2 regions of the Stappia sp. TSB10GB4 genome follow, and region 2 is predicted to be linked to the other one. Evidence: riboswitches for the same ligand, from Rfam matches in the RefSeq annotation. Region 2 holds a riboswitch; the other holds the start of a gene.

Region 1 (11,645 bases), on a different contig from region 2:
GCAGCTTGTAGAGCGCCGAGAACCAGGCGACCGAGACGCCCGGCCCGCCGTCCGGGCTCTTCTTGCCCGGGTCCTGGTAGCGCTCGATGGCGCGGGCGACATCCAGCACCGCGTCCTGGATCGCCGATCCGTCCGCATCCTCGGGCAGGCTGGCGAGCTCGTCGTCGAGCGCCTTGAGTGCCTCCAGCTCGACCTCATCCGGCGCATGGAACACCTTGGCCGGCTTCACGAAATCCTCGAAGTAGCGGATCGCGTAGCCGACCAGCTCGTCGAGCTTCGGGTGGCTTTGCGGTGTCACGCCCGGCACATGGCGCAGGATCAGCGCCCACAGCACGTCCTTGGTCTGCGCATTGGAGGCGGAGACGAGGTTGAGCAGCATGGTGAAGGAGATCGGCACGTCCACCTTCGGCGGATGGCCGGAATGGATGTGCCAGGCCGGATTGGCAAGCTGCTGCTCCACCGGCATCGACGGATATTTCTCGGCGAAGGCGAAATACTCGTCGACCGCCTTGGGGATGATGTCGAAATAGAGCTTCTTGGCGGTCTTCGGCTTGGTGAACATGTAGAGCGCCAGGCTCTCCGGCGAGGCATAGGTCAGCCACTCGTCGATGGTCAGGCCGTTGCCCTTCGACTTGGAGATCTTCTGGCCGACCTCGTCGAGGAAGAGTTCATAGACGAAATGCTCCGGCGGGGTGCCGCCCAGCACCTCGCAGATCCGGTCGTAGATCGGCTGGTTGGTCAGGTGGTCCTTGCCGAACATCTCGAAATCGACGTCGAGCGCCGCCCAGCGGGCGCCGAAGTCCGGCTTCCACTGCAGCTTGACGTTGCCGCCGGTGACGGGGAGCGTCACGTCGGTGCCGTCCTCGTCCTCGAAGGTGACGGTGCCGGCCTTCGCGTCGACCGCCTTCATCGGCACGTAGAGCACGCGGCCCGAGATCGGCGAGATCGGCAGGAACGGCGAATAGGTCGCCTGCCGCTCCTCGCCGAGCGTCGGCAGCATCACGTCCATGATCTCCTGGTACTTCTCGGCGGCCTTGAGGAGGATCGCGTCGAAGCGGCCGGACTTGTAATAGTCGGTGGCGCTGGCGAACTCGTATTCGAAGCCGAAATGGTCGAGGAAGCGGCGCAGCATGGCGTTGTTATGCGCGCCGAAACTGTCGTAATCGCCGCCGAACGGGTTCGGCACCGCGGTCAGCGGCATGTGCAGATAGGGCTCCAGCGCGGCGCGGTCCGGCACGTTTTCCGGGATCTTGCGCATGCCGTCCATGTCGTCGGAAAAGCACAGCAGCCGGGTCGGGATACGGTCCTCGCTCAGCAGGCGGAAGGCGGTGCGCACCATGGTGGTGCGGGCGACCTCGCCGAAGGTGCCGATATGCGGCAGGCCCGAGGGGCCGTAGCCGGTCTCGAACAGCACCGGGCGGTCGATCTTCGCCTTCTCCACACGTTTCAGCAGCTTGCGCGCCTCCTCGAACGGCCAGGCCTTCGAGGTCCGGGCGGCCTCGACGACGGCGGGGGACAGATCGAGTTCGGGCAGCGAAGCTGTGGTCATGTGCGGACCGTTGTCTTTGTGTGGAATGGCAAGGGATGCCGGTCTGGCATACCGGTCTGGCGGCGCGCGAGACTAGTGCGTTTCCGGACGGAACGGAACCTTCGCATTGCAAAAAATCGCCGCAGCCGCCAAAGCCGGCGCAAGCGCCGCTTGCGCTCGCCCGGTCAGGGCATTAGGGGAAACGGCAACCGCCAACGGCAAGGTCAAGAAAGGTCCGCAGATCCGATGAGCGAACGTGTCAGCCTCCAGGAAGCCCTGATCTATGTGATGGTGATGGTGTCGGCCTCCGACAGCAGCATGACCGACAAGGAACTGCACTCGATCGGCGAGCTCATCAAGACGCTGCCGGTCTTCGCCAGCTTCGATCAGGAGCGCATCGTCGCCGTGGCGCAGGATTGCGGCGAGCGGCTGCAGGCCGAGAACGGCATGGCCGACACCTTCGCGGTGATCGCCGCCAGCGTGCCGGCGAGCTACCGCGACACCGCCTATGCGCTGGGCGTGGAGATCGCCGTCGCCGACGTGTCGGTGGCGCAGGAGGAACTGCGGGTGCTGCAGTTGCTGCGCGACGCGCTCGGCCTCGACAAGCTGACGGTTGCGGCGATCGAACGCGGCGCCCAGGCCCGCTTCCGCACCGCCTGAGCCGGCGGGCGCAGGAGACGGCCGGGAAGGGGCCCCGGCCGCAGGGTCAGGCGGGCAGCAAAGCCTGGCGCACAGGAAACTCCGGCGCACAGAAAACTCCGGCGGGCAGCAGGTCAGGCGGGCAGCAGGTCGCGGTCGCCATAGACCTGCGACCAGGGCACCGGCTTGCCGATATAGTATCCCTGCACCAGGTTGACGCCGAGGTCCCTCAGGATCTCCAGGGTCTCGAGATCCTCGACATATTCGGCGACCACCTTCACATGCATCGCCTCTGCCACCGCGACGATGCCGGCGACGATGGTCTGCTGCACCACGTCATGGCCGATATTGCCGATGATGTTGCCGTCGATCTTCAGCATGTCGACATCGAAGCGGCGCAGATAGCCGAACGACGACAGGCCGGAGCCGAAATCGTCGAGCACCACCTCGAGGCCGCGTGCCTTCAGCCCGGCGATCAGCTCCAGCGCGGTCTCCATCGACCGCACGGCGGAGGTCTCGGTGATCTCGAAGGCGAGCCGACCCGGCGCGATCGCCGCCGCGTCCAGCGCCGCCAGCAGGAAGTCGCGGAAGATCGGATCGCCGACCGACTGGCCCGACAGGTTGATCGACAGGTGAACGTCGTCGGGCAGGCCCGCCAGCCGCTTCAGCACGGTCTCCACCACCCAGCGGTCGACCCGGCTCATCAGCCCGTGGCGCTCGGCGGCGGCGATAAAGACGGCCGGCGGCAGCGGCCGGCCATCCTCGCTCAGCACCCGCAGCAGCACCTCGTGCCAGGGCGCGCTGGTGCCGTCGATCGGTGCCACCGGCATCAGGAACAGTTCGAAGCGCCCGCTCTGCAGCGCGGCCTGCACCAGTTGCAGATTGCCGATTTCCCGGAAGCGGGCCTTCATCTCGTCGTCGTCGGGATGGAACACCGACACGCGCGCGCCGCCCTTTTCTTTGGCGACGAAACAGGCCCGGTCGGCCCAGTTGATGACGTCCTGCACCGAGGGCGCCGAGGCGGCGAAGGCCTGCTGGTCGAGCAGGGCGACGCCGACGCTGGCGCCGACGGAAAAACACTCGCCCTGCCACACGAAGCCGAGCGCCTCGATCGAGTGGACGATCCGTTCCCCGAAACGGGTGGCGTCGGTCTCGGTCACCATGCCGGTCACGACGGCGAACTCGTCGCCGCCCAGGCGGGCGACGAAAGCATCCGGATCCATGCTGCGCAGCAGGCTCGCGATCTGCCTGAGCAGCGCATCGCCCGCCGCATGGCCGGCAAGATCGTTGACGACCTTGAAATCGTCGAGATCGACCAGCAGCAGGGCGGTGTTGCAGCCCTGGCACAGAGCGTTGCAGGCGCCGCAGGCCTCGATGCGGCTGCCGATCTCAAGCTCGAGCGCATGCCGGTTGGCAAGGTCCGTCAGCGTGTCCCGCAAGGCCTGCCGGCGCAGGCGCTGGTTCAACTGCGCCTCTTCGGTGACGTCGCGGGCGTTGACGACCACGCCGACGATCTCGCAATTCTCGCCCCGCAGCGGCTCCAGCCGCACCGAGACATGCGTCTCCGCTTTGCCCTCGCGCTCGCACGTGAACGTGTATCGCGCGACCCGTCCCTCGAAACAGCCTATGAGATGCGGCAGGACCCGCTCGTGAAAGGCCTCGTGGCCGATCACCTCGGCTACCGTCCGGCCGACGACCTCCTCGGTCAGGCGGTTCCACAGCCGGGCGTAGGACGGGTTGGCCCACAGATAGCGGTAGTCGGCATCGACCACGGCGAGCGCATCGGAGGTCTGGTTGATCACCTCGTCCTGCATCGACACGCGCTGGCGCAACTGGTGCAGGTCGGTGGTGTCCTCCAGCATCGAGAGGAAGCCGATCACCGCGCCGGCCTCGTCGCGAACCGGCTCGTGACGGATGCGCAGCAGCCGGCCGCGGGTGGCGCGGCGCAGGCCCCAACTGACCACCGACTGCGCCTCGCCGGCGAGCGCCGCCTCGATCTGCGGCCGGTCGCGCTCGAACACCGCCGGCCCGATCAGCTCGGCCAGGGTCTTGCCCACCACCTCGCCGCGGGTGAAGCCCTCCGTTTCGAGGAAGGTGGCGTTAACGTCGCGGACCACCATGTCGCGGTCGCAGAACAGGATGCGGATCGGCGAGGCATTGAAACACGCCTCGAAGGCGAGTTGATGCGGCTGCAACGGGTGCAGCGCCTCCGCGCCGGGCCGTCTCACCATCTTGCGCATGCGGGTTCCCCTCTGTCGACCCACTCGTTCCGCCCGATCCCCCGACCACATTCCCCGACACAATGGTAATTTCAATTTAACATATAGATTATGATTCGCATGTTTGACCGATCTTCCCTAGCGATTTTTTCCAAGGGTCACGTTCAGGGCAGGCACATCCTGCCGATCTCGAAGGAAAGATCCTGCCGGCCGCAAGGATGCACGCTCGATCTACGCAACGTGAGTTGCGATGATTGTCGCATATGCAACCAGTACGCGCGTCGATGCCGCGTCGGCGGCATGGGGAGGGGAGATCTCAGTTGAGGGTGCGCGCGGCGCCCGGGATGTCGAGCGAGAAGGCCGGGATGGCGACCTCGAAGCGCTCGCCGTCGACGGTCTCCATCTCGTAGCGGCCCTCCATCATGCCGGAGCTGGTGCGCAAGGGGCAGCCGGAGGTGTATTCGAACCGCTCGCCGGGGGCGAGCACCGGCTGCTCGCCGACGACGCCGAGGCCGCGCACTTCCTCCAGCCGGCCGAGCGCGTCGACGATGCGCCACTGGCGGGCGCGCAGGCGCACCGTGTCGAGGCCGAGATTGACGATGTCGATGGAGTAGGCCCAGACGAAGCGGCCTTCGTCGGGGCTGGACTCCTCGACAAGATAATGCGGCTCGACCGTTACCTGGATGTCGCGCGTCACCGCCCGGTACATGCGTCTCCTTTCGCCTCAGCGGCTGTTGCGGCCCGGCCCCGGTGGCGGGCGATGCGGTTGCAATCTAATCCGAAACCGGCGATTTTCCAGCCCCATCCGCAGCGGCGGCGCCCGTGCCCCGCCGAAGGAACCGCCCCATGTTCGACGCTCGCCTCAGGCCGCTGATCGACCCCATGCTGAACGCCGCCGGCCGGCGCCTTGCCGCCGCCGGGGTCAGTGCCGATGCGGTGACGCTTGCCGGCTTTGCCTGCGGCATGGGCGCGGCGCTGGCGATCTGGGCGGGAGCCCCGCTGCTCGCCGCGCTGCTGATCCTCGCCAACCGGCTGGCGGACGGGCTCGACGGCGCGGTCGCGCGCGCCCGTGGTCGCACGGATCGCGGCGGCTATCTCGATATCGTGCTGGATTTCTTCTTCTACGGGGCGGTGCCCTTCGCCTTCGCGCTGGCCGACCCGGCGGCCAATGCGCTCGCCGCCTGCGCGCTGCTGCTCGGCTTCTACATGAACGGGGCGAGCTTTCTCGGCTTCGCGATCATGGCGGAAAAGCGCGGGCTTGCGACCAGCGCGCAAGGGGCGAAGTCGCTCTATTATCTCGGCGGGCTGGCGGAAGGCGCGGATACGATCGCCGTCTTCCTCGCCTTCTGCCTGTTTCCGGCCGCCTTCGCGCCGATCGCCTGGGGCTTCGCGGCGGTCTGCGCGGTCTCGGCGACCGCGCGTCTCGTCATGGTGGCGCGGCTGCTTTAGGCTTTCTGGGCCATATCCAGCGCGGTCATGAGGTCGGCCGCGAGATCGTCCTCGTGCTCCAGCCCGACGGAGAGGCGCAGCAGCCCCTCGGTGATGCCGAGTTCAAGGCGCGCCTCTTCGGCGACCGACTGATGCGTCGTCGTCGCCGGATGGGTGATGAGGCTCCTGGCATCGCCCAGATTGTTGGACATCTTGACGATCTTGAGCGCGTTGGAGGCGAGGAAGGCGGCCGCCTTGCCGCCCTTCAGCTCCAGCGCCAGCATGGTCGAGCCGGCCTTCATCTGGCGGCGGGCCACCTCGGCCTGCGGATGGTCGGCGCGGCCGGGATAGATCAGCCGGGCGACCGCCGGATGCGCCGCCAGCAGGTCGGCAAGCCGCGCCGCGGTGCGGGTCTGGCGCTCGACGCGCAGGGCCAGCGTCTCCAGCCCCTTCAGCATCACCCAGGCGTTGAACGGGCTCATCGACGGGCCGGTATGCTTCATGAAGGGCATCACCTCGTCGGCGATCCATTCCTCGGTGCCGAGCACCACGCCGCCAAGGCAGCGGCCCTGGCCGTCGATATGCTTGGTGGCGGAATAGACGACGATGTCGGCGCCGAGCGCCAGCGGCGACTGCCAGATCGGCGTGGCGAAGACGTTGTCGACGATCAGCTTGGCGCCGACCGCATGGGCCATCTCGGCGACGGCGGCGATGTCGATCACCTCCAGCGTCGGATTGGTCGGGCTTTCCAGGAAGCAGGCGACCGTCTCCGGGCGGATGGCGGCGCGCCAGGCGTCGAGATCGGTGCCGTCGACCAGCGTCGAGGAGACGCCGAAGCGCGGCAGCAGGGTCTCGACGATATAGCGGCAGGAGCCGAACAGCGCCTTGGCCGCGACGACGTGGTCGCCGGCCTTGCAGCAGGCCATCAGCGCCAGGTTGACGGCGGCCATGCCGCTGGCGGTGGCGCGCGCCGCCTCCGCCCCTTCCAGCGCGGCGATGCGGGTCTCGAACATCGCCACGGTCGGGTTGGCATAGCGCGAATAGACGAAGCCGGGATCATCGCCGTTGAACCGCGCCTCGGCCGCCTCGGCCGTTGCGTAGACGAAGCCCTGGGTGAGGTACATCGCCTCGGACGTCTCGCCATAGGGGGAGCGTGTCGTTCCGCTATGCACCAGGGTCGTCTCGGGGTGCCAGCCGTGCCTGTTCGTCGTCATGCCGTTCTCCAGATGCAAAAACCCCGGCCGCGATGGGGCCGGGGTCTTTGCAACCCGGCCTGTTTAGCGACTTGTTTAACGTGGCTGCAAGCCGGCCGGCTCAAATCACCACGGAATTCGACAATCCTGATAGTCCAGCGCGCCAGCCGCGTCAACGGTCCTTGCATGGAACGGGCCGCCCGAGGGCGGCCCGTTGTTGTCGGAGTTGGGCCACCCGAGGGCGGCCCGTGGTTGCGGGAAGCTGGAGGGCTCGGCGGCCGCGCCTCAGGCGGCGCGCACGGTGCGCAGGAACTCGGCGACCCGGCCGCGCAGCAGTTCGGACTGCCGGGCGAGCTCGCTCGCCGAGGACAGCACCTGCGAGGAGGCGGAGCTTGCCTCCTGTGCCGCCTGGGTGACGCCGACGATGTTGGACGTCACCTCGCCCGCTCCTTGCGAGGCCTGCTGGACGTTGCGGGCGACCTCGGTCGTGGTGTTGCCCTGCTCGCCGACGGCAGCGAAGATCGCGGCCGAGATGTTGCTCATGTCCTCGATGGTGCGGCCGATGCCGGAGATCGCCTCGCTGGCCTCCAGCGTCGAGCTCTGCATCGACTTGATCTGGGTCGAGATCTCGGCGGTGGCCCGCGCGGTCTGCTCGGCGAGGCCCTTGACCTCGTTGGCGACGACCGCGAAGCCGCGGCCGGCCTCGCCGGCGCGCGCCGCCTCGATGGTGGCGTTGAGGGCGAGCAGGTTGGTCTTCTCGGCGATCTCGTCGATCAGGCTGATGATGGCGCCGATCTGGTCGGCATTGGTGCGCAGGTCGTTCATCCGGTCGGTGGTGCGGGTCGCCTCGCTGACGGCGCGGCCGGCGACCTGGCGCGACTGGTCGGCCTGACGGCCGATCTCGCCGGCGGAGCTGGCCAGTTCCTCGACCGCCGAGGCGACGGTCTGCACGTTCATCGCCGCCTGCTCGGCCGCCGCCGCGACGGAGGCCGACTGGGAGCTGGTCTCCTCGGCGGAGGCGGTCAGCGTGCCGGCCGCCGCCTGCAACTCGGTCGCCGCCGACGAGACGATGTTGACGATCTCCCCGACCGCGTTCTCGAAGTCGTCCGCCATCTGGTTGAGCGCCGCCTTCTGCCGCTCGGCGGCCAGCACCTTGGCCTGTTCCTGCTCCGCCCGCATCTGGATCGCCTCAAGACCGCTGGCGCGGAACACCTCGGCCGCCTTGGCGATGTCGCCGACCTCGTCCTTTCGGTCCTCGCCGACGATCTTCACGTCGTAATTGCCGCGCGCAAGCTCGCCCAGGGTCTCGTTGATCATGCGGATCGGCTTGGCGATGCCGGTCTGACCGATCAGGATGCCGAGGCCGAGGCCGACGATCGTCGCGCTGGCCATGACGATGTAGAGAAGGATCTCCTTGGACTGCGCGACCTTCTGGATATCGTCTTCCAGATCGTTCGCGCGGCTGATCAGCGTGGTCGTCTGCTCGGTGACGATGGCGCGCGCTGCCGTGGCGTGTTCGCCGCTTCCCAGCGCGAGATCGGCCAGTTGCCGGTCCTGCTCCGGCGTCGCGGTGCCGCGAACCTGGCTTGCGAGGGCCATCGTCTTTTCGGACGAGGCGACCAGCCTGGCGACGGCCGGTTCGGCTTGCCGCAGGAGAGCCTGGACCTCCGGCGACGTCGAGGAGCGGATCGTGTTGAGATAACCAGCGATCCGCGCGACGTCCTGCCGGTAGTCCTCGCTCACGGTCTTGATGAGATCCTCGCGCGGCTCGGCTGCGGCCAGCAGTTCCGCGCGGTTGATGGAGAGGATGAGCTGATTGAGCCGCGCCGAGGCGACAGCCTGGTCGGAAGCCTGAGCGGCATATTCGGCGTCAACCGCCACCACCCGGAGCGCCAAGATGCCGACCAGTCCGACCGCGATCATCGCAATGTTCAACAAGATGACGACGGACAGGATCTTCGGCGTGATCCGGTAGGATTTGAGCGAGAACATTCTTGTCTCCTTATGTGCTGCCGGGTTAACCCCGGTCGAAAACTATCAATATGTTGGTTAACCGCATGTTAAATTTACGGAGCTCGAAAACCGATCCCGTTGAATTTGTTTGAAAAATGCAGCGATGGATGGGTGTTGCGCCGCTTTCCTCTACCGTTGGTTGCAAGTAAGAAATATATATTATTCTTGAAGTATCATTTCTCAATTCATTCTATTTCTGTCGTTGAAAATGGCGAACGCGACGTCACCGGGCGTTGCCCGGGTGCCAGGGGGTGTCGGTAATTTCAACGGGAGGCAGATCGAGCGGCAAGACCTGTGTGCCGTCCGCGTCGCGGCCGGGCTGCTGCGGCGCCGGCCGCAAGGGATCAGGCAGCTCGCCGGGCAGGGGCAAGGCGGGTAGGGGCAAGGCGGGCAGGGATGAGCCGGGGGGCAGCGCCGGGCCATCGAGCTGCCAGATGCCGCGGCGCGCCTCGCGCGCGGCCGCCGCCGCCGCGAAAAGCTCCTCGCCGGCGCCCTCGCCGGGGCGGGCCCAGCCCTGCGCCACCAGCCAGGCGGCAAGGTCCGTGCCCTGGCGGCGGCAGCGGGCCAGCACGACGCCGGCCGGCGTGTCCTGCATGTCCTCGCAGGTGACCGCATGGCGCAGCACCAGGCCGCGCAGCGCCGTGCGCGCCCGCATGCCGCAGGGCCAGGTGCCGCCGAGCCGCGAGGGACAGGTTTCCTCCGGGCCGGGCGCGTCGATGCCGGCAAGGCGGATGGTCAGGTGCTTGGCGCGGAAGCTGCCGGCGTCCAGCACCAAGGGCTGGTGAAAGGTGATCTCGCTCGGGATCTCCCGTTCGGGCAGCTTTGGCAATTGCGGGGCGACGCGCTTCAGCGGGCCGGACACCTGGGGCGGCGGCAGGATGTCGGACGGGGTAACGTTGCGGATGCTCGTCGGGTCCGGCGCGTCGGGCAGGATCGGCGCGGGAGCGGGCGAGGGCGACGGCGAGGTGGGGGCCGTGCGGTCGTCCGCCTGCGCCTGTGCCACGGCAGGTGCCGGCTGCTCCCCCGCGACAGGCCGCTCCGCGGCATCCGCCTCCGCATGCATGTCTGGTGCCTGTGTCTGGGCCTGCACCTGTGCCGGTTCGCCAGGGGGCATGCCGGTGAGCACGGCTCTCACAAGGCCGCCGCTGCCGTAATCGGCGGCGATGGCGAGCACGCCGGCGATCAGCACTGCGATGAGGAAGGTGCGTCCCATGTCCGTTCCCGTTCTGCCGTCTTTCCCGCGGCGTGCCGCTACTGGCTCGCCCAGATGATCCGCGCCATCCAGACCACCTCGTCGGCGACGAGGCGCTCGGGCGCGCTCTCCGCGTCGAGCGGCGACAGTTCGATGCGCCCGCGCAGACGCCGGTCGAAGATCCGCGCCCTGAGTTCGCCCGAGGCGAGGCGCAGCGCCACCCGGTCGCCGCGCAGGATCGCCCGCTTCGGCGAGATGACGATGACGTCGCCCTCCCGGTAGAACGGCAGCAGGCCGTCGCCGGTGACGCGGATGGCGCAGTCCTCGCCCGGGATCTCGGACGGGCTGCTCTGCCGCTCGCCCTCCAGCATCGCCGGCAGGTCGCCGTCATGGAAGAAGCCGTTCACCGCCGGAAGGACCCCGGCCTGCGCCGTGCCGCGCGGCAACGGCAGACGGTCGTCATCGGCCATGCCGACCGGCGTGTGTTCCGGGTCCGGCCCGTTGACCAGCGCGACGAAGTCGGCGAGGTCCGAGCGGGTGGCGCCGAGGATCTTTGCGATCGACTCCATCGAGGGCCAGCGCGGCCGGCCGTCGGCGGCCGTGCGCTTCGACGGGTTGAAGGTGGTCGGGTCCAGTCCTGCGCGCCGGGCAAGGCCGGACGGCGTCAGCCCGTTGCGCCGGGCAAGCAGATCGATGGCCGACCAGAGGGTCTCATGCGAAAGCATGGTTTGGCTCCGCTGCCGCCTGCCAGGGAACGGCCCTGGCCGGGTGGCCTGTTGCTGCGGCCGCCGCGGGGCGGCCGGACGCCGGGGAGCGGTCGCGGCCGCCCGTCCCGCGCTTCCTGTCCGGGTTATCCCCGTTACGGGTATATATTCCTAATGATGGTCGAGTGCCAGTCCGGCCCGGCGCGCCGGCCGCCGCTTTCCCCCAGAGCCGCCCTTGTCTGAGCGGCCCGCAGCCTGTAATCCGGCGCGCAAGCCTTCTTCACGCACAGGAACGGGCCGCCCCATGACGTTGATCTACAAGATTTCTCCGGCCAAGGACTGGCAGCAGGCCGAGGCCGAGGGGCGGTTTTCCGGTGCGCCGGTGGACCTTGCCGACGGGTTCATCCATTTTTCCGCCGCCGACCAGGTGCGCGAGACTGCGGCAAAGCACTTCGCCGGCCAGCACGGACTTGTCCTCGTCGCGGTGGAGGCCGAGGCGCTGGGCGAGGGCCTGAAATGGGAGCCTTCGCGCGGCGGGGCGCTGTTCCCGCATCTCTACGGCGACCTGGAGATGGCGGCGGTGCGCTGGGTGCGCGAGCTGCCGCTGGGAGCGGACGGGGCCCACCTCTTCCCGGAGGCGCTGTGATGTTCTCCTCCGCCGTCGATGCGCTCGCCCGCAAGGCGCTGTTTTCTCTCGATGCGGAAACCGCCCACGGGTTGACCGTCAAG
Region 2 (11,645 bases):
AGGGGCTCATCGCCAATGGCATGACCGACCGGGACCGGCTCGGCGATCTGATGATCCGCACGGTCGAGAGCAATCCCAACCTGGTGGGCATGACGCTCGCCTTCGAGCCGAACGGCCTCGACGGCCGTGATGCCGAGTTCAAGGACCACAAGTATTCCGACGCCAACGGGCGGTTCGTTCCGTATTTCTACTTCGGCGCGGACAAGAAGGTGGCGGTCGAGCAGTTGATCATGACCAAGGAGGCCGGAACCGAAGGCTGGTACGACATGCCGGTCCGCGAGAACCGCTCCCTGATCACCCCGCCCTATACCTATCCGATCGACGGCAAGGACGTGCTGATGACCACCATCAGTTGGGTGGTGCGCAAGGGTGACAAGGCCGTCGGCATCGCCACCTCCGATCTGTCGCTGGCCGACATCGTGGAAAAGATGTCCGCCAACCGGCCTTTCGGCCAGGGTGAAGTCAAGCTCATCGGCGGTGACGATCTCTGGGTCTCGACGTCGGATACAAACCTGCTCGGCAAGAAGGTCGAGGATGGCGAGGTGCTGAAGCTGCTGCGCGCCGCGGATGCCGGCCAGTCGGAGAGCCTTGTCGGAGACCGCTTCCTCACTGCCGTGCCGGTGACGTTCCCCGGCGTCGAGGAACGCTGGTACGTCACCCTCGACGTGCCCTATTCGGCAATGATTGCCGGCGCCGTGGCGGCACGCAACACTATGCTGGCCATCGGCTTCGGCCTGTTGCTGGCGGTGCTGGCGGTGGTCTGGCTCGGCGCCGGAGCTCTCGCCCGTCCGGTGGCCCGCCTGACCGACGTCATGGCCCGTCTTGCCGCCGGCGACACCTCGGTCGATGCCGGCATGGACGAGCGGCGCGATGAGATCGGCGACATGGCGCGTGCCGTCGAGACCTTCCGCGACAACGCCATCGAACGCCAGCGGCTGGAAGGTGCGCAATCGGAGGAGGCACAGGCCCGCGCCGCCCGCCAGGCCCGCACGGAAGCCCTGATCGCGGATTTCCGGGACAAGGTGCAGGCGCTGATCGGGACGGTGAGCGCGACGGCGAACGGGCTGGACGAGACCGCGCGGGCGCTCTCCTCCTCGGCCCAGGAAAGCGCCGAGCGCGCCAGCGAGACCACCCAGGCAAGCTCGATCGCCACCGACAGCGTCCAGACCGTCGCCAGCGCCGCCGAGGAACTCTCCGCCTCCATCGCCGAGATCTCCCGGCAGGTCGGCCAGACCACCCAGGTCGTCGATCAGGCCACCCAGGGCACCCGTCAGACCAACGAGAAGGTCGCCGGTCTTGCCGCCGCCGCCAACAAGATCGGCGAGGTCGTCTCCTTGATCCAGGCGATCGCCGAACAGACCAACCTTCTCGCCCTCAATGCCACCATCGAGGCGGCGCGGGCGGGCGAGGCCGGCAAGGGCTTCGCCGTCGTCGCCGCCGAGGTCAAGGAGCTCGCCACCCAGACCTCCAAGGCGACCGAGGAGATCGGTGCCCAGATCGCCGCCATCCAGGGCTCGACCGGCGAGGCCGTCGCCGCCATCGGCGAGATCGCCCAGATCATGCAGGACGTCAACGGCTACACCGCATCGATCGCCTCCGCCGTCGAGCAGCAGGGCGCCGCCACCAGCGACATCTCCCGCTCGGTCCAGCAGGCGGCCGAGGGCACCGGCGCCGTCACCCGCAACATGGAGTTGCTCGCCAATACCGTCGACAGCACCTCCTCAGCCGCCGACAACGTCCTCGACGCCTCAGGCGCCATGAGCCGCAACACCGACGCCCTTAGGCATGAAATCGACAGGTTCCTGCATGAGGTCGCAGCCGCCTGAGACGGAACCGCCACCGACCCTGCCAGGCAGCATCCCAGCCCCCGGCCCGCCTCGCGGACCGGGGGCTTTTTCTTTCGCAAGGAGGCAAAGCAGCGATAGGCTGTCGAGGGTCCATCCCGCGATTCCGCGACCAGACAGGAGATCTCGCCCGTGAACGACCAGGAGACCATCGAAACCCCGACAGGCGAGTTGACGCTGCGGACGATGGCCATGCCCGCCGACACCAACGCGGCCGGCGACATTTTCGGCGGCTGGGTGCTGTCGCAGATGGACCTTGCCGGGGGCATCGCCGCCGGACAGCGGGCGCGCCGGCGCGTGGTGACAATCTCCGTCGAGCGGATGACCTTCATCCGCCCGGTGCATGTCGGCGACGTCCTCTGCGTCTATTGCCGGGTGACCGGCGTCGGCCGCACCTCGATGAAGATCGGCATCGAGGCATGGGCGCTGCGCCATCGCCACGGACGACGCGAGAAGGTGACGGATGCGACCTTCACCTTCGTCGCCGTGGACGATCAGGGACGTCCGATCCCGGTGCCGGCGGAAGACGAGGACTGACGGCGGCGCAGCCGCGCCCGTAGCGCCATGGCGAGATCCGGATGGCGGGCGGCGATGTCGCGGAACAGCACTTCGTCGACCGCCTTGCGGCATCCGCCCGCCCACAAGCGTTCGAGATCCGCAAGCCGGCGAGCCCGCTCCGCATCATCAAGGCCGGGCTGTCTGCAATCCCGGTCGAGCCCCAGGCACGTGGCGCGCATCTTCAATCCGGCCGCCAGAACGCGGATCTCCGCCAGTTTCAGGGTTGCCGCGAACGGGGCGTGCCGCTTGGCGGCACGGCACGAGGCAGCCGGATCGGCGGGCGGGCGCCCAATCAGCGAGGCACCGGACGTTGCTCTGGACATAAAAAATCCTCCATCGGTTTCCCGAGGAGGACTGGCGCGGATCAAACGACCGTTTGGTTGCCGCATGATGCGGCCACATCCCCAAAACGCGGACCGGTTGACCCGGTCTTCAGTGTCAGGGAGACCACCTTGCCCGGTCGGGCAGGTTGGCGAGGGCGCCAGCCCTTCTCTTGATGACGGGCGTTCTATGCCACGCGGCGGGCTCTTTCGCAAGAGGCAAGCATCCTCGTGACCTTAAGCGGCGTCGCGGGAGGTGCCCTCGTCGTCCTCGGCGCGGGGATCGAGAGCCAGCGTCTCGGGGGTGGAGAAGCGCACGCCCGACGCCATGGCGACGAACTCCTCCTTCTCCTCCGGCGCCAGCGGCGCGCGCTGGGTCATGCGCCAGATCGAAAAGCCGATGATCAGCGCATGGGCCGCGGAGGTGACGGCAAACAGGCCCTGCGGCCGCGTCATGGTCATCATCACCGACGCCAGCAGCGGGCCGACGATCGAACCGACGCCGAACAGGAGCAGCAGGCCGCCGCTGGTCTTGAGGAACTCCCCCGGCGGCGAGTGGTCGTTGGCATGAGCGACGATGACCGGGTACATCGAATAGATCATGCCGCCGAACGCCGCGACGAGGGAAATGATGGCGAGAGGCGACAGCGCCTCGCCGAATGTCAGCGCCATGCCCACGAGAAACCCGGCAATGGCGATGCCGATCAGCACGATGCGCCGGTCGATACGGTCGGACAGCATGCCGACGGGGACCTGTATGAGCGCACCGGCGAGCAGCGCCACCGACATCATGGTGGCGATCGAGGACACGGACAATTCGACCTGGCGACCATAGACGGCGCCGAGCGTCCCGAACGCGCTGTTGGAGATGCCGACGAGAAAGACGCCGATCACCGCCACCGGCGAGTTGCGCCACAGCGAACGGATGTCGAGGCGGACCTGGGAGAGCGGCTGCGGGGCAGCGGCGGTCGACAGCGCGGTCGGCAGCAGCGCGCAGGAATAGACCATGGCTCCGATCACGAAGAACAGGTAGCCGGCCGGATCGCCCAGGGTCAGCAGCATCTGGCCGGCGGTGGTCGCGCCCAGATTGATCATCGTGTAGATGCCGAAGATGCGGCCGCGCGTGGCCGGGTTGGCCCGCTCGTTCAGCCAGCTTTCCACCACCATCGCGGCGCCGGCGAAACAGAAGCCGGAGAGCGCCCTGAGCGGGATCCAGGCCCAGGGTGTCATGAAGACGAGATTCAGCAGCACGACGATGGAGGCGAGCGAGCAGAACACGCCAAACGCCCGGATGTGGCCGACCCGGCTGACGATGATCGGGGTCAGCAGGCACCCGGCAATATAGCCCACCGCCCAGCCGGTGCCGAGCAGACCGAGCGAATTGTCGGAAAAGCCCTCGAAGGAGCCACGCAGAGGCAGAAGCAGCCCCTGAAGGCCGCCCGCAAGCAGCAGAAGCGCAGAACCGACGAGCAACGCAGCGATGGGAAGAATGTGGGTCATGCGGGTCGGCTGGCTGGCGGAACGGGAGTGCCTGCAGTCACAGGGGGCGGGAACGAGCCCAACTCCCAACCTATCCTGTGGGCCTGCGTCGGAATTGAGGCAGGCGGCGGCGAAAGGCCGGCAGCGCGAAGCCGCCGCCCTGTTGTCGCAAGCCTAGCAATTTTTCATTGAAGAACAACAGCGGCCGGTCGGTTCCGGCCGCCTTGCGCGTTCACACCCGGTTCAGCAGCCGTGCGCGGATGGTGCCGGACAGGCGGCGGATCTCTTCGAGGATCTCCACGGCGTTTTCCACCGGCCCGTCGGCGTCGAGCACCACATAACCGATCTCGCCGTCGGTCTGATAATGCTGGGCCGCGATGTTGATCTCGTAGCGGGCGAAGAGGTCATTGAGCTTGCCGAGTTCGCCCGGAAGATTGCGCTGCACCTGAATGAAGCGGGTGTTGCGGGTGCCCTTCGGCAGTTGCACCTGCGGAAAGTTCACCGCACCGATCGTTGAGCCGACGTCCGAATATTCGATGAGACGACGGGCAACCTCCTCGCCGATGCGTTCCTGCGCCTCCTCCGTCGAGCCGCCGACATGCGGCGTCAGGATGACGTTGTCGAGCCCGCGCAAGGGAGACACGAACTCCTCGTCGTTCGACTTGGGCTCGCTCGGGAACACGTCGACGGCGGCGCCGGCCAGATGACCGGAGCGCAGGGCCTGCGCCAGCGCGTCGATGTCCAGCACCGTGCCACGGGCGTTGTTGATGAGATAGGCGCCCTTCTTCATCGCGGCGATCTCGGCTGCGCCGATCATGCCACGGGTCTCGGGTGTCTGCGGCAGGTGCAGGGACACGACATCGGCGACGGCGAGCAGTTCCCCGAGTGAGGCAGTCGGCTCGACATTGCCGTGGCGCAGCTTGTCGGCGTGATCGTAATAGACCACGCGCATGCCCATCGCCTCGGCGAGCACCGCCAGTTGCGAGCCGATATTGCCGTATCCGACGATGCCGAGGGTCTTGCCGCGCACTTCGTTGCTGCCAGCGGCCGTCTTCAGCCACCGCCCGTTATGCGCGGCCATCGACTTGGCGAAGGCGCCGCGCATCAGCATGACGATCTCGGCGATGGTCAGTTCGGCCACGCTGCGGGTGTTGGAAAACGGCGCGTTGAAGACCGGGATGCCGCGACGGTTGCTGCCGACCAGATCGACCTGGTTGGTTCCCACGGAGAAACAACCGACCGCGACCAGCGTGCCGGCTTCCCTGAGAATCGCCTCGTCGATCTGGGTCCGCGAGCGGATGCCGACGATATGAACGCCCTGCAGCGCCTCGATCAACGCCTCGCGATCGAGCGCCGCCTTGAGCTGGGTGACATTGGTGTAGCCGGCCTGATCGAGCAGGGCGGGAGCGGTCGGGCTGATGCCTTCCAGCAGGAGCCAGCGAATTTGATGCTTCGGGCGCGACAGGCCGGTCTTCATGAAACGGCGTTCCGTGTGCGGGACGTGAGGGAGTGCGGCGGAGCCACCGCTGCGCTCTGGTGCCCTGTCTGCCGGAAAAATTCAACCGCTGCTTTTTGCAGCCCAGTCCCGCAAGGAAGTGAGAAAGGCCGAAAGCCGTTGCCTCGTGTCGTCGAACCGCGCGGTTTTGCCGTAGTGCTCAACGTTCATGTAGAGCGCGCGGTTGATCTCGATCTGCAGCGAATGCACGCCGCGCGCCGGGTCGCCATGACGGCGCAGGATCTCCGCACCCTTGAAGGGATCGTTGACCTTCACGGAAAAGCCGAGGCCGAGCAGCAGATCGCGGGCCACCTCCAGATAACCGGCGGTGGCGCTGGTTCCCTCCCGGTCCGACAGCACGATATCGGGACGCAGCGAGCCGGTCGCATCTTCGTGCATGGCATTGGCGACAGGTTGCATCGAATGGAGATCGAGGTGGAAGACCCGGCCATGCGCTGCGCGGATCTCGCCGAGCAGCTCTGCCAGCGTCGCATGATAGGGGTGCCAGCACCGCTCCAGCCGCGCCAGGTAGTCGGTTCGAAGCAAGGGACCGGCCAGAAGCGGCGCGCCATCGGGCGGGGTCGCGGTCCAGACGACCCCCTTGCCCAGCCGCGCCTTGCCGGAGGGAGCAAGATCCAGCCCCTGCGCGTCATCGAGAACGGCCGGATCGAGATCGTCGAAGGCGCGGTTCACATCGCAATAGATGCGACCGAAGAGTGCCTTCAGCAGCGGCAGGCCGAGGGCGGGCGCGGCGGAAAAAAGCTCGTCGACATACATATCCTCCGCCCGGCGATAGCGCTCCGAAGGCTGGACAGGGGCAAAGTCCGACGGATAGATCGTTCCGGAATGCGGGCTGTCGAGGACGAGCGGCGCGGCAAGCCGGTCCGGCCGCAACACCTCGAAAAGGGTCGCCTCCCCTGCCCCCGGCATGGCCTCAGCCATCGTTCAAGTGACAGGCCGACATGCGGCCCGGCGCGATCTCGCGAAGGGCAGGCGCCTGCTCGCGACAACGGGGCTTCGCATGCGGGCAGCGCGGATGAAAATGACAGCCGGACGGCGGAGCGAGCGGCGACGGGATCTCGCCCTTCACCGGCTGGAACACCCGCTTGCGCGTGTCGATGCGCGGCACCTCGGCCAGGAGCGCGCGCGCGTAGGGGTGGTTCGGATCGGCGAAAAGCTCGACCGCCGGCGCGCTTTCCACGACCCGGCCGAGATACATGATCACCACCCGGTCGGCGAGATGCTCGACAACGCCGAGATCGTGGGAGATGAACAGATAGGTGAGGCCGAGATCCTCGCGCAGATCCATGAAGAGATTGAGGACCTGCGCCTGGATCGACACGTCGAGAGCGGCGATGCTCTCGTCGCAGACCAGGAAATCCGGCTGTACGGCAAGGGCCCGGGCAATGCCGATGCGCTGGCGCTGGCCGCCGGAAAACTGGTGCGGATAGCGGCTCTTGTAGCTGGGATCGAGGCCGACGCGCAGCAGCATCCGGTCGACATAGTCGGCGATCTCGTCGCCCGAGACGAGCCCGTGAACGCGCGGCGCCTCGCCGACGATATCGCGCACCCGCATACGCGGGTTGAGCGAGGACATGGGGTCCTGGAAGATCATCTGGATCTTCAGCGTCGCCTCGCGCCGCTCGGCGCCCGACAGGCTCTCCACGTCGCGCCCGCGCCACAGCACCCGCCCCTCGCTCGGCGCATGGACGCCGGCGACGACACGCCCGAGGGTCGACTTGCCGCAACCGGATTCCCCGACAAGGCCGACCACCTCGCCTTCCGCGATCTGCAAGGACACGCTGTCGACTGCGTGGACGACCTCCTCACGGCGTTTGCCGCCGAAGAGATTGACGATCTTCTCGGCCGCATCGAGACGACGCACGAAGCGCTTGGAGACGGCGTCGAGGGCAAGCAGCGGTGCGGCGCTCATGCGTCCTCTCCGACAGTGGTTTCGACGAGCCCGTGCGGATGATGGCAGCGCGCGGTGCGGCCGGCGGAGAGTTCCGACAGGTCGGGCAAGACGTTGCAGGCTGCATCGGCGCGCGGACAGCGGGCGGCGAAGCTGCACCCTTCCGGCAGGGCCAGCAGCGACGGCGCCATGCCGGGGATCTGGGTGAGGCGCGTACCGCGGCGGTTCTGGCTCGGTACCGAGCCGATGAGGCCGTGGGTATAGGGATGATAGGGCGCATCGAGAACGGCATCGACCGGTCCCTGCTCGACGATGCGGCCGGCATACATCACCGCCACGCGGTCGGCGAGCCCGCCGACGACGGCAAGGTCATGGGTGATCCAGATCATCGCAAGGCCCGTTTCGGCGCATAGTTTCTGCACCTCGTAGAGAATCTGCGCCTGGATAGTGACATCGAGCGCGGTGGTCGGCTCGTCGGCGACGATCACGTCCGGCTCGTTGAGCAAGGCAATCGCGATCGCCACCCGCTGGCGCATGCCGCCGGAGAACTGGTGAGGATAGGCGGCAAGCCGTTCGTCCGGCGAGGGAATGCCGACACGGGCAAGCGCCTCGCGCGCCCGCTCCCGCGCTGCCGAGCGGGAAATGTCGGCATGGGCACGGATCGCCTCGATCATCTGCGTGTCGATGCGCAGGACCGGATTGAGCGTCATCATCGGGTCCTGGAAGATCATGGCAATGCGCCGGCCGCGCAACCGGCGCCAGCCCTCCTCCGACAGTCCGGCGAGTTCCTCGTTGCCGAGACGGATCGAGCCGGAAACGAGGCGGCCGGGCGGGTCGACCAGCCCCATCAGCGAGAAGCCGGTGACGGTCTTGCCCGATCCGCTCTCGCCGACGAGGCCGAGAACCTCGCCGCGCGCGAGCGAGAAGGAAACACCGTCGACAGCGCGCGCAACGCCGGCCTTGGTGAAGAAATGGGTCCGCAGGTCCCGGACCTCGAGAATGGTTTCGCGGCTCATGCGGCCCTCACTTCTGCAGCCGCGGGTTCAGCGCGTCACGGAGCTGGTCGCCGACAATGTTAATGGTGACGATGGTGATCAGCAGCGCCACTCCGGGAAAGACGGAGATCCAGTACTTGCCGGAGAGCATGTAGTCGAAACCATTGGCGATCAGCAGGCCGAGGGACGGCTCCGTCTGCGGCAGGCCGACGCCCAGGAAGGACAGCGTCGCCTCCAGCGCGATGGCATGAGCCGTCTGCACGGTGCCGACAACAATCAGCGGGGCGATGCAGTTCGGCAGGATGTGGCGAAAAACGATGCGGGCATGCGACAGGCCGAGGCAGGCGGCGGCCTCGACATATTCGCGGCGGCGCTCGACCAGCGCCGAGGCCCGCACGGTGCGGGCATAATAGGCCCATTGGGCGATGACCAGGGCGATGATGATCTTGTCGATGCCCTTGCCGAGAATGGCCAGCAGGATCAGCGCGATGAGCACGGCCGGCAACGACAACTGGATGTCGACGATGCGCATGATCACCCCTTCCGTCCGCCCGCCGGCATAAGCGGCGACCAGTCCGACGATCATGCCGATCGTCAGTGCAATCGCTGCGGAGGCAACGCCCACCGACAGCGAGATACGCAGCCCGTAAAGAATCGCGGAGAGCAGGTCCCGCCCCGAACCATCCGTACCAAGCCAGAAGGTGACGCCGTCCATGCTCTGCGAGCCCGGCGGCAGGCGGGCGTCGAAGACCGACACCACGGCCAGATCGTAAGGGTTCTGCGGCGAGATCCAGGGCGCCAGCAACGCCGCCAGGACAACGATGGCAAGCCCGATGGCGGCAAGAACGGCCAGCCGGCTATCGGTGAAGTCCGAGAGGAAACGGCGAAAGGGCGTGTCCGCGCGGCGGGAGGCGGCAATGCCTGCGATGGGGGTCTCGGTGGATGCCATGGGTATGTCCTCACTGGCCACGGTTGCCGAGCCGCACGCGCGGATCAAGGATCGAATAGAGAATGTCGACCACCAGGTTGATGACCACGAAGAGGAAGACGATCATCATGAGGTAGGCGACGATGATCGGCCGGTCGAGCTGCTGGATCGACTCGATGAGCAGCTTGCCCATCCCCGGCCAGGCGAAGATCGTCTCAGTGACCACCGAGAAAGCGATGAGCGAGCCGAACTCCAGTCCAAGAACCGTGACGACCGGAATGAGGATGTTCTTCATCAGATGAACGCCGACGATGCGCGAGCGCGACAGGCCCTTGGCGCGGGCGAACTTGATGTAATCCTGCAGCATCGCCTCGCGGGCGCCGGCGCGGGTCAGACGGATGACCAGCGAAATCTTGAGAAGCGCAAGATTGAGGGCCGGCAAGGCGAGATGGCGCAGCCCATCGAGTGTCAGGAAGGACACGCGGATGCCGAAGACATCGACCGTGCTGCCGCGCCCGGTCGAGGGCAGCCAGCCAAGCATCACGGCAAAGACCATGATCATCATGATGCCGACCCAGAAGGTGGGCAGGGAGAAGCCGAGGATCGAGCCGGCCATGATGGTCTTAGCGCCGACACTGTCCGGATAGAGCCCGGCATAGAGGCCTAAAGGAATGCCGATGACAACGGCCATCAGCAGGGCGGCGAAGGCCAGTTCAAGCGTCGCCGGCATGCGCTGGATGATCAGCCCCAACGCCGGCTCGCCGAAGATGAAGGACTGGCCGAGATTGCCGCTCAAGGCATTGACGATGAACAGCCAGAACTGCTCCCAGATCGGTCGGTCGAGGCCGAGCGCGCGGGTGACGTTCTCGATGTCCTGCTGGTCCATGTCAGGCGTAATGAACATGTAGACCGGGTCGCCGACCAGATGAACGCCGAAGAAGACGATCATGGCCATGGCGACGATGACCAGCACGCTCTGCAGGAGGCGGCGGAGAATAAAGACGCTCATGAAGCGGTTTCCCGGCAAAGCGGCATGGAGGGGGCGGGACAGTCCGGCGGAGCCGCCGCAAGGTGCGGCGGAGAGTCCTTGCGGGCGTCTCCGCCGGCACTGCCTGTCATCGCGACGGAGCGTCCCGGACACTCCGCCTCCGGCACGGAGCCGGAGGCGGAACGAGGCGAGCCTCAGTCTTTGAGCACACCATAGGCGACGGTGTATTCGTCGGTGCGCGGGATGTAGTTCAGCCCCTTGCGGGTCGCCCAGGTGTTCACCTGATAGTGGATCGGGACGATCGCGAGTTCGCCGATTGCGATCTCCGTTGCTTCCGCAAGCAGGCCGGCGCGCTTCTCGTCGTCAACTTCCGAGAGCGCCGCCTCGATCAGCCGGTCGACCTCCGGGTTTGAGTAGCGGCCGCGATTGGCCGAGCCCATGCCCTTGTCCTTGTCGGCGGTGGCGATAAGGGCGCGCAGCGGCGAGGACGCCTCGCCCGAGCCCGCTCCCCAGCCGACCAGGATCAGCGAGAATTCCGGCAGGCCGTCGGCACCGGTGGAGGCGCGGGTGAAGTAGACCGAGCTCGGCATGGTCTCCACCTGCGTCTTGATGCCGGCGCGCGTCAGCATCTGCGCGATCGCCTCGGCGATCTTGGCGTCGTTGAGATAGCGGTTGTTGGGCGCGTGGATGGTCAGCTCGAACCCGTCCGGCAGTCCGGCCTCGGCAAGCAGCGCCTTGGCGCCCTCCAGATCATAGGGTTCCGCCTTCAGGTTCTCCGACACGCCGAAGAAGCCCTCCGGCAGGAGCTGGCCGGCCGGGATCGCCTGCCCTTCCATGACGCGGTCGCGGATCAGCTCGCGCGAGATCGCCTTCGAGAGGGCCTTGCGAACCTTGACGTCCATCAACGGGTTCTTGATGTCGCCGCCGCCATTGGCCTTCACGAAAGGCGAGGCCTCGCGGAAATGGTCGAGATGCAGGTAGATGACGCGGTTGGACACGCCCTGCGAAAGCACGACATTGTCCCGGCTCTTCAGCGTCTCGATGTCGGTGGTCGGAACACCGTTGATGACATCGACATCGCCGGCCAGAAGCGCGGCAACGCGCGAGGGAGCCGACTTGATCGGCT

What was found. A riboswitch is a leader RNA that binds a small molecule or an ion and turns the genes downstream of it on or off. The one in region 2 is predicted to bind S-adenosylmethionine.
Region 1: another riboswitch for S-adenosylmethionine. It lies ahead of TSB10GB4_RS05505 (O-succinylhomoserine sulfhydrylase); the one in region 2 lies ahead of TSB10GB4_RS06580 (hypothetical protein).

The regions. Positions count from the first base shown of each region.
Region 1 is NZ_FYAV01000032.1:1,900-13,544, reverse strand. It holds gene TSB10GB4_RS05530 (lysine--tRNA ligase) at 1-1,549, opposite strand, end outside; gene TSB10GB4_RS05525 (tellurite resistance TerB family protein) at 1,775-2,188, shown strand; gene TSB10GB4_RS05520 (bifunctional diguanylate cyclase/phosphodiesterase) at 2,302-4,407, opposite strand; gene apaG (Co2+/Mg2+ efflux protein ApaG) at 4,703-5,095, opposite strand; gene TSB10GB4_RS05510 (CDP-alcohol phosphatidyltransferase family protein) at 5,233-5,835, shown strand; gene TSB10GB4_RS05505 (O-succinylhomoserine sulfhydrylase) at 5,832-7,028, opposite strand; SAM riboswitch at 7,071-7,150, opposite strand; gene TSB10GB4_RS05500 (methyl-accepting chemotaxis protein) at 7,293-8,999, opposite strand; gene TSB10GB4_RS05495 (thermonuclease family protein) at 9,244-10,233, opposite strand; gene TSB10GB4_RS05490 (helix-turn-helix transcriptional regulator) at 10,272-10,937, opposite strand; gene TSB10GB4_RS05485 (DUF952 domain-containing protein) at 11,221-11,562, shown strand; gene TSB10GB4_RS05480 (quinone-dependent dihydroorotate dehydrogenase) at 11,562-11,645, shown strand, end outside.
Region 2 is NZ_FYAV01000036.1:47,279-58,923, forward strand. It holds gene TSB10GB4_RS06570 (methyl-accepting chemotaxis protein) at 1-1,826, shown strand, start outside; gene TSB10GB4_RS06575 (acyl-CoA thioesterase) at 2,031-2,381, shown strand; gene TSB10GB4_RS06580 (hypothetical protein) at 2,339-2,725, opposite strand; SAM-I-IV-variant riboswitch at 2,769-2,907, opposite strand; gene TSB10GB4_RS06585 (MFS transporter) at 2,960-4,222, opposite strand; gene serA (phosphoglycerate dehydrogenase) at 4,434-5,678, opposite strand; gene TSB10GB4_RS06595 (N-formylglutamate amidohydrolase) at 5,760-6,626, opposite strand; gene TSB10GB4_RS06600 (ABC transporter ATP-binding protein) at 6,631-7,629, opposite strand; gene TSB10GB4_RS06605 (ABC transporter ATP-binding protein) at 7,626-8,624, opposite strand; gene TSB10GB4_RS06610 (ABC transporter permease) at 8,632-9,552, opposite strand; gene TSB10GB4_RS06615 (ABC transporter permease) at 9,563-10,540, opposite strand; gene TSB10GB4_RS06620 (ABC transporter substrate-binding protein) at 10,714-11,645, opposite strand, start outside.